2 regions of the Alkalibacterium sp. s-m-28 genome follow, and region 2 is predicted to be linked to the other one. Evidence: a T-box and tRNA genes for the amino acid it is inferred to sense, from the RefSeq annotation. Region 2 holds a T-box; the other holds one or more tRNA genes.
What was found. The T-box of region 2 lies ahead of ACYQ4S_RS02765 (valine--tRNA ligase). A T-box ahead of a tRNA ligase gene usually reads a tRNA of that ligase, here a tRNA-Val.
Positions count from the first base shown of each region.

Region 1 (4,393 bases), on a different contig from region 2:
GGCTACTAGGATTCGAACCTAGGAATGACGAGACCAAAACCCGTTGCCTTACCACTTGGCTATAGCCCATTGAAGGGCGACTGATGGGGATCGAACCCACGAATGCCGAGACCACAACCCGGTGCGTTAACCACTTCGCCACAATCGCCATATTCTTAATTAAAATCATAGCATATTCAACAAATAATGTCATGATGAATTGCTGACAGGGGTAGCAGGAGTCGAACCCACATCGATGGTTTTGGAGACCATAGTTTTACCATTAAACTATACCCCTAGCGATGGAGGGAGTAGGATTTGAACCTACGAACCCGAAGGAACGGATTTACAGTCCGCCGCGTTTGGCCACTTCGCTATCCCTCCAAAATGCTATGGCGCTGGACAGAGTCGAACTGCCGACACACGGAGCTTCAATCCGTTGCTCTACCAACTGAGCTACAGCGCCATCTTTCAATATCCTGCTTTACGGTCCCGACGGGAATCGAACCCGCGATCTCCTGCGTGACAGGCAGGCGTGATAACCGCTACACTACGGGACCTTACGATTTATTCAGCCTCTATGAGGTCACACTGTGGACTGACGTCCAAGTGTATCATGTCTGTAATCGCTAAAGCTTCAACAGACATGACAATTGCGGGGGCAGGACTCGAACCTGCGACCTCCGGGTTATGAGCCCGACGAGCTGCCAACTGCTCTACCCCGCGATAATAATAGAAAATCATTGTGTTGAGACACTGCAAGCTGACGCTAGAGTGTACTATGTCTGTAATCACTAAAGCATCAACAGCCATGGTAAAGGAGGATGTGGGATTCGAACCCACGCGCGCTTTTACACGCCTGACGGTTTTCAAGACCGTTCCCTTAAGCCGGACTTGGGTAATCCTCCATTAAAGTAATACTATTTTATTACTATGACCCCTACGGGATTCGAACCCGTGTTACCGCCGTGAAAGGGCGGTGTCTTAACCGCTTGACCAAGGGGCCAGTATTAAAATGGGCCTAAGTGGACTCGAACCACCGACCTCACGCTTATCAGGCGTGCGCTCTAACCGGACTGAGCTATAGGCCCTAAACATATTAGGTATACTTTATTCAAGTATAAAGCGGGTGAGGAGAATCGAACTCCCGACATCAGCTTGGAAGGCTGGGGTTTTACCACTAAACTACACCCGCTAAAACGGTCCCGACGGGAATCGAACCCGCGATCTCCTGCGTGACAGGCAGGCGTGATAACCGCTACACTACGGGACCTTACGAAAATCTTTATATGAGACACTGCGAGCTTTCGCTCGAGTGTACCATATCTGTACGTTACTAAAGTAACTACAGATATAGCAATTGCGGGGGCAGGACTCGAACCTGCGACCTCCGGGTTATGAGCCCGACGAGCTGCCAACTGCTCTACCCCGCGATAATAGTAGAAAATCATTTAAGGATACACTATGGACTTACGTCAAAGTGTATCATGTTTGTACGTTGCTGAAGCAACTACAAACATGACAATGGACCTTGCAGGACTCGAACCTGCGACCGAACGGTTATGAGCCGTTTGCTCTAACCAACTGAGCTAAAGGTCCTCGGATCCGTTTGTTTATTATAGCGGCGGAGGGGATCGAACCCCCGACCTCACGGGTATGAACCGTACGCTCTAGCCAGCTGAGCTACACCGCCATTTTATTACTAATCGGGAAGACAGGATTCGAACCTGCGACCCCTTGGTCCCAAACCAAGTGCTCTACCAAGCTGAGCTACTTCCCGAATGTTAAAGTGCACCCTAGAGGAGTCGAACCTCTAACCGCCTGATTCGTAGTCAGGTACTCTATCCAATTGAGCTAAGGGTGCTGATCATTGTGAATACCGAGGGCCGGAGTCGAACCGGCACGGAGAAAACTCTCCGCAGGATTTTAAGTCCTGTGCGTCTACCAATTCCGCCACCCCGGCTGAAGTGTACTTTGGTTACCTGTGTCTATTCACAAGCGGAAGACGGGATTCGAACCCGCGACCCCCACCTTGGCAAGGTGATGTTCTACCACTGAACTACTTCCGCAACAAGGCAGATCAGTCTGCCCGTAAAAAATGCCGGCTAAAGGATTTGAACCCTCGACCCACTGATTACAAATCAGTTGCTCTACCAACTGAGCTAAGCCGGCGTGTTGTTATGCGGATGGAGGGACTTGAACCCCCACGCCGTGAAGCGCTAGATCCTAAATCTAGTGCGTCTGCCAATTCCGCCACATCCGCATGTAGCATATATAAGATTACTCTTATATATGAGCCGTACAGGATTCGAACCTGTGACCCACTGATTAAAAGTCAGTTGCTCTACCAACTGAGCTAACGGCTCATGGATCTATGGAGGTTAACGGGCTCGAACCGCTGACCCTCTGCTTGTAAGGCAGATGCTCTCCCAACTGAGCTAAACCTCCATTAAAAACTGCATAGCAACGTCCTGCTTTCACAAAGGGAAACCCTTCACTATCCTCGGCGCTGAGAAGCTTAACGGCTGTGTTCGAAATGGGAACAGGTGGATCCTTCTCGCTATCGCCACTATACAGTTTATTGCGTCGTGTTACCGCAGCAACTCTTATATCATACAAAGATATCGACCTAATGTCAACAACTTTTGTAAAAATAATTTGAACTTCTTTTCTCACCACTATTAATCCTCAGCAGGATCCTCGTTCCAGTGCTTAGTTAAAAAGCCTGCTCTTCCAGATCCAATGCTATAACGTTTATAGTGAGCAGACTCTTTTTTGTAAAAATCCTGATGGTATTCTTCAGCTGGATAAAAGGGTTTTGCCTCTTCGATAGTCGTAACGATCGGATCTTTGAATTTGCCACTTTCCTGCAGTTCTTTTTTTGACTGCTCAGCTGCTTCTTTCTGTTCCTGATTATTGTAAAAGATCACAGGTCTATAAGAATCTCCTCTATCCACAAACTGTCCACCTGCATCTGTGGGGTCAGTCTGTCTCCAGTATATCTCTACCAATTCTCTATAAGGCATTAATTCAGGGTCGTATGTGATTTCTACTGCTTCAGTGTGACCAGTCGTACCGGAAGTGACCATTCGATACGTCGGGTTTTCAACGTGTCCACCTGTATAGCCTGATACAACGGAATGGATACCGGGCTGCGAGTCAAAAGGCTTGACCATACACCAGAAACACCCTCCTGCAAATACTGCTTTTTCTAATTCTGCCACGCTGTTTCCTCCTGATCCTGATTCTATTCATAGTCTAAGGTCGAATATGTCTATTATGATTGTATCACACTGCCTCGTGAATCAAAGAAAAAGAGCTTGTCTTATATATGACTCAGACAAGCCTTTCTATATTTTCCTACATCAGTGACGGACAGTTATTTAGCCGAACATCGACTTGAATCTGTATACTTCAGCAGGGATACACTTTATTTGATTTCTGTGACGCCGCCCATATACGGCACCAGTACATCAGGAATTTTTATGCTGCCGTCAGCCTGCTGATAATTTTCAAGAATTGCGGCTACTGTACGTCCGACTGCTAGCCCTGATCCATTCAGCGTGTGTACATAATCGATCTTATCGTCCTCTTCACGTCTATACCTGATCATCGCCCGTCTAGCCTGGAAAGATTCTGTATTAGAGCATGAACTGATCTCCCGGTAAGTTTCCTGCGTCGGGATCCACACTTCTAGATCATATGTTTTAGCTGCCGCAAAGCCAGTATCTCCTGTAGAAAGAAGAACAACTCGATATGCAAGTCCCAGCTTCTGCAGAATCGCTTCTGCATTTGCGGTCATCTTCTCAAGCTCGTCATAAGAGTCTTCCGGCTTAGCAAATTTGACCATCTCAACCTTATTGAATTGGTGGAGTCGAATCAATCCTCGAGTATCTCTTCCTGCACTTCCCGCTTCTGAACGGAATGAAGGAGATAGAGCCGTAAAGTAGATCGGCAGATCTTTTTCATCAAGAATCTCGTTCTGATAATAGTTAGTCAACGGGACTTCTGCCGTTGGAATAAGCGTCAGCGGATGTCCGTCGATCTGGAAAACATCTTCTTTGAATTTAGGAAACTGACCTGTACCATACAGAGCATCATCATTTGCAAGATAAGGCGGAATGACTTCTTCATATCCGTGTTCAGTCACATGCAGGTCGATCATGAAGTTATAAAGAGCACGCTCCAGTCTGGCACCGAGTCCTTTGTAATACAGGAATCGGCTTCGGGCAACTTTTGCACCTCTTTCAAAATCTAGAATTTTCAGGTCAGCACCTAAATCCCAGTGGGCTTTCGGTTCGAAGTCGAATTCAGGCAGATCTCCCCACTTGCGTATTTCTTCGTTTGATTCTTCATCTTCACCGATAGGCAGAGACGGGTGAGGCAAGTTCGGCAGTCCTGAAGCAATGGTCTG
Region 1 covers NZ_BAAGIQ010000033.1:1,665-6,057, forward strand. Annotated here, with positions in the region: tRNA gene ACYQ4S_RS06085 (tRNA-Gln) at 1-69, opposite strand, end outside; tRNA gene ACYQ4S_RS06090 (tRNA-His) at 76-148, opposite strand; tRNA gene ACYQ4S_RS06095 (tRNA-Trp) at 207-277, opposite strand; tRNA gene ACYQ4S_RS06100 (tRNA-Tyr) at 283-363, opposite strand; tRNA gene ACYQ4S_RS06105 (tRNA-Phe) at 373-445, opposite strand; tRNA gene ACYQ4S_RS06110 (tRNA-Asp) at 467-539, opposite strand; tRNA gene ACYQ4S_RS06115 (tRNA-Met) at 633-705, opposite strand; tRNA gene ACYQ4S_RS06120 (tRNA-Ser) at 798-887, opposite strand; tRNA gene ACYQ4S_RS06125 (tRNA-Glu) at 914-985, opposite strand; tRNA gene ACYQ4S_RS06130 (tRNA-Ile) at 996-1,070, opposite strand; tRNA gene ACYQ4S_RS06135 (tRNA-Gly) at 1,104-1,174, opposite strand; tRNA gene ACYQ4S_RS06140 (tRNA-Asp) at 1,180-1,252, opposite strand; tRNA gene ACYQ4S_RS06145 (tRNA-Met) at 1,340-1,412, opposite strand; tRNA gene ACYQ4S_RS06150 (tRNA-Ile) at 1,505-1,578, opposite strand; tRNA gene ACYQ4S_RS06155 (tRNA-Met) at 1,599-1,672, opposite strand; tRNA gene ACYQ4S_RS06160 (tRNA-Pro) at 1,686-1,759, opposite strand; tRNA gene ACYQ4S_RS06165 (tRNA-Arg) at 1,770-1,843, opposite strand; tRNA gene ACYQ4S_RS06170 (tRNA-Leu) at 1,857-1,942, opposite strand; tRNA gene ACYQ4S_RS06175 (tRNA-Gly) at 1,977-2,048, opposite strand; tRNA gene ACYQ4S_RS06180 (tRNA-Thr) at 2,079-2,151, opposite strand; tRNA gene ACYQ4S_RS06185 (tRNA-Leu) at 2,161-2,242, opposite strand; tRNA gene ACYQ4S_RS06190 (tRNA-Lys) at 2,273-2,345, opposite strand; tRNA gene ACYQ4S_RS06195 (tRNA-Val) at 2,355-2,427, opposite strand; rRNA gene rrf (5S ribosomal RNA) at 2,438-2,553, opposite strand; gene msrA (peptide-methionine (S)-S-oxide reductase MsrA) at 2,661-3,203, opposite strand; gene serS (serine--tRNA ligase) at 3,410-4,393, opposite strand, start outside.
Region 1: it encodes a tRNA-Val, which carries the amino acid that the T-box ahead of ACYQ4S_RS02765 (valine--tRNA ligase) is inferred to sense. The anticodon was not compared.

Region 2 (4,393 bases):
TTCCAGTAGGTACAAGTGGAAAAGGGATGCTTATGCTGTCAGGGGGGATCGATTCACCTGTTGCGGGATATCTGTCGATGAAACGAGGCATGTCTATAGAAGCTGTTCATTTTCACAGTCCGCCTTACACTAGCCCGCAAGCTCTTCAGAAAGCTAAAGATCTCACTGCCAAAATTGCACGTTTTGGCGGAGACGTCACCTTCCTGGAAGTTCCCTTTACTGAAATTCAGGAAGAAATTAAGAAAGTGATTCCCGAAACGTATTCAATGACTATTACCAGACGAATGATGCTGAGGCTGACTGATGCGATCAAAGAACACAGAAACGGGTTGGCGATAATCAACGGTGAGTCGCTCGGGCAAGTCGCTTCTCAGACTCTAGAAAGCATGAGAGCTATAAACGAAGTGACCAATACTCCTGTTCTCAGACCACTGATTTCAATGGACAAGAACGACATCATTAAAATTGCACAGGATATCGATACCTTTGATCTGGCGGTTCAGCCTTATGAAGACTGCTGCACGGTCTTTGCCCCTACACGTCCTAAAACAAAGCCTAGACTGCACAAGGTCAAGGAACTGGAAGAGGAGCTGGATATCGAAGGGATGATGCAGCGTGCACTGGACGGCATTGTTGATACGGTGATCGGTAAACATTCCGATTCTGAGCAGTCAAATGAAGATGCATTTGATTCGCTTTTCTGATCTTTTGGTTGCATTCAGCTCTGATGAAACGTACACTAGACTTAAACGATAGGAAAGAAGGGAAAAACATGGATGTAACTTTAAAAGGTAAAAAATTCCAGACAAACGCTCAACCCCCTCAAGTAGGAGACGATGCGCCTTCCTTTACGGCTAAGAATCTGAATGAAGAAACGGTCAGCTTGTCAGATTACAAAGGAGATGTGCTGATCATCAGTACGGTTCCGGATATTGAAACAAGCACGTGTTCCAGACAGACGAATACCTTCAATGATAAAGCTGAAGATCTGAAGAATACACGGATCATTTCCATATCGACAAATACTATAGAGCAGCAGACCAAATGGGCAGAATCTAAAGTGCTGTCTTCAGATATTCTTCATGACAGTGACCGGTCATTTGCTAAAGATTATGGTCTTTACATCGAAGCTATTGACAAAATGGCTCGGACAGTCTTTGTCATCAATAGAAACGGCCAGATCGTCTACCGTGAAGTGGTGAAAGAAATGGCAGAAGATCCTAACTATGAAGAAGCTTTGTCAGCTGCAAGACATGAAGAAGCAGAACTGAACTAATTCAGACAAGAGAATAAATAAAAGCATAGAACAAGAGGAGTAATGATCCGAATCATCTCAGAGAATGGGTGTCAGCTGGAAATCCCTGATGAAGACGATCACGAAGTAGCTTGGGAGCTTTTACGGGGAAACCAAATAGTACTCGTAAATGGGACGACAGACCATTAATACTGTCTAGAGAGATTACAGCATATATTTGATCGACCGGAATATGCTGTAGTAATATAGGTGGTACCGCGAAGCATTCGTCCTAGTTTGATTAGGATGGGTGCTTTTTTTGATAATTAAAATAAATGAGGTGCATAAAATGGAAGAGAATAACATGTCAACGAAATACGATCCAACTGCCGTAGAAGCAGGAAAATATCAGGAATGGCTGGATAAAGATTTGTTCAAGCCAAATGAGAAGGGAACAGAACCGTATTCTATCGTCATTCCGCCGCCGAACGTGACAGGGAAACTTCACTTGGGCCACGCATGGGATACGACGCTTCAGGATATCATAATTAGACAAAAGCGTATGCAGGGATATGACACCTTGTGGCTTCCAGGGATGGACCATGCCGGAATAGCAACCCAGGCCAAAGTAGAAGAGAAACTGGCTGAGCAGAACATTTCCCGTCATGATCTGGGTCGAGAGAAGTTTCTTGAAAAAGTATGGGACTGGAAAGAAGAATATGCGGCTAATATCCGTGATCAGTGGGCAAAAGTTGGTATATCAGTCGATTATTCAAGAGAACGGTTTACGCTTGATGAAGGACTGAATAAAGCAGTAAACAAAGTATTTGTTGATCTGTATAATAAGGGTCTTATCTATCGTGGAGAGTACATCATCAACTGGGACCCTAAAGCGCAGACGGCCTTATCAGACATTGAAGTCGAGCACAAAGAAGTCAATGGTGCCTTCTACCATATCAGCTATCCGATAGTGGACAGCGAGGAGTCGGTAGAAATTGCTACGACCCGTCCGGAAACAATGCTTGGAGATACGGCTGTAGCTGTCCATCCAGATGATGAGAGGTATCAGCACCTGATTGGAAAGAAAGTGCTACTTCCTATATTAGACAGGGAACTGGATGTCATCGCTGATGACTATGTCGACATGGAATTTGGTACAGGAGTAGTCAAGATTACTCCCGCCCATGACCCGAATGATTTTGAAATCGGTCAGCGACATGATCTGAAACAAATCAATGTGATGAACAATGATGGATCCATGAACAGTCTGGCAGGAAAATATGAAGGGATGGACCGGTTCGAAGCACGTAAAGCTCTAGTCAGTGATCTTAAAGAAGAAGGATATCTAATCAAGATTGAAGACATGCAGCACAGCGTGGGTCACTCAGAACGAACAGGTGTCATTGTCGAGCCGAGACTGTCAACTCAATGGTTTGTGAAGATGGATCACTTATCTGATAAAGCACTGGCTAACCAGCTGACTGAAGATAAAGTCAATTTCGTACCGGAACGTTTTGAGAAGACATTCAATAGCTGGATGGAAAATGTACACGACTGGGTTATTTCAAGACAGTTGTGGTGGGGACACCGTATACCGGCCTGGTATCACAATGAGACAGGTGAAGTTTACGTTGGAGAGTCAGCCCCCTCTGATCTGGAAAACTGGACGCAGGATAATGATGTGCTGGATACCTGGTTCAGTTCGGCCCTCTGGCCTTTTTCTACTATGGGGTGGCCTGACGTGGAAAGCAGCGACTTTAAGAAATACTTCCCGACGAGTACGCTGGTAACAGGGTATGACATTATTTTCTTCTGGGTCAGCCGTATGATTTTCCAGAGTCTTGAATTTACAGGCAAAGCGCCGTTCAAGCATGTTCTCATGCATGGACTGATAAGAGATGAGCAGGGCAGAAAGATGAGTAAATCTTTAGGAAACGGAATTGATCCTATGGAAGTCATCGACAAGTATGGTGCGGATGCACTGAGATGGTTCCTTTCCAACGGATCTGCTCCTGGCCAGGATGTCCGCTTCAGTTATGAAAAGATGGATGCATCATGGAACTTCATCAATAAGATATGGAATGCAAGCAGATATGTCATCATGAATTTAGGTAACTTTTCAGTTGAAGAAATCGATCTGACTTTAGAAAAATCGATTGCAGACAAATGGATCCTAGCTCGTCTTAATGAGACAGTCAGACAAGTGACCGACCTGTTTGAGAAGTTTGAATTCGGTGAAGCTGGCCGTCAGTTGTATAAATTCATCTGGGATGATTACTGTGACTGGTATATAGAGATGAGTAAGGAAGTCCTGACACAGGGAACGAAAGAACAGAAGCAGTCTGCCAAGTCTGTTCTTGTACATGTTCTGGACCAGACCCTGCGTCTGCTTCATCCGATCATGCCATTCGTAACTGAAGAAATATGGTCTCATATCCCTCACTCAGGAGAGTCCATCGTAACTGCAGAATATCCTGTGACTCGCACTGAATTCGAAGATCAGGATGCTGTAGAAAACATGGACATGTTGATCGAACTGATTAGGGCTGTCAGAACGATTCGTTCGGAGGCTGACAGACCTTTGTCCAAAACGATTGATTTGCTGATCAGAACTAAAGGAGACAAAGAAGAGACTTTCCTTAAAAAAAATGAGTCATTCATCAGACGATTCTGTAACCCTGATCAGCTAGTCATAGAACAGTTGGTCGATGTGCCGGAAGAAGTGAAAGTAGCTGTAGTAACTGGCGCGGAAGTATTCATCCCACTTGCCGGACTAGTCGACTTCAAAGAAGAAATCAAGCGTCTGGAAAAAGAGCAGTCTAAATGGCAGAGTGAAATCACTCGAGTGGAGAAGAAACTTGCTAATGAAAAATTCGTTCAGAATGCTCCAGACAGCATCGTTGAAGAAGAGCGAGCTAAAGGGAGAGAGTATCAGGAGAAATATGATTCTGTCACTCGACAGTTGGCGAAAATGAAAGAGATAGAAGAGGATAATCGATGAATAGACTGATCATATTTGATATGGACGGGCTGATGTTCGACACTGAACCCCTCTATTATAAAGCCAACCAGAAGACAGCTGACCGTATAGGCCTTCCCTTTGACTATGCGTTTTATGAAAAGTATATTGGTGCCAGCGAGAAAGACTTTTTCAATGCG
Region 2 covers NZ_BAAGIQ010000010.1:1,008-5,400, reverse strand. Annotated here, with positions in the region: gene thiI (tRNA uracil 4-sulfurtransferase ThiI) at 1-704, shown strand, start outside; gene ACYQ4S_RS02770 (thiol peroxidase) at 773-1,276, shown strand; T-box leader at 1,294-1,532, shown strand; gene ACYQ4S_RS02765 (valine--tRNA ligase) at 1,584-4,235, shown strand; gene ACYQ4S_RS02760 (HAD family hydrolase) at 4,232-4,393, shown strand, end outside.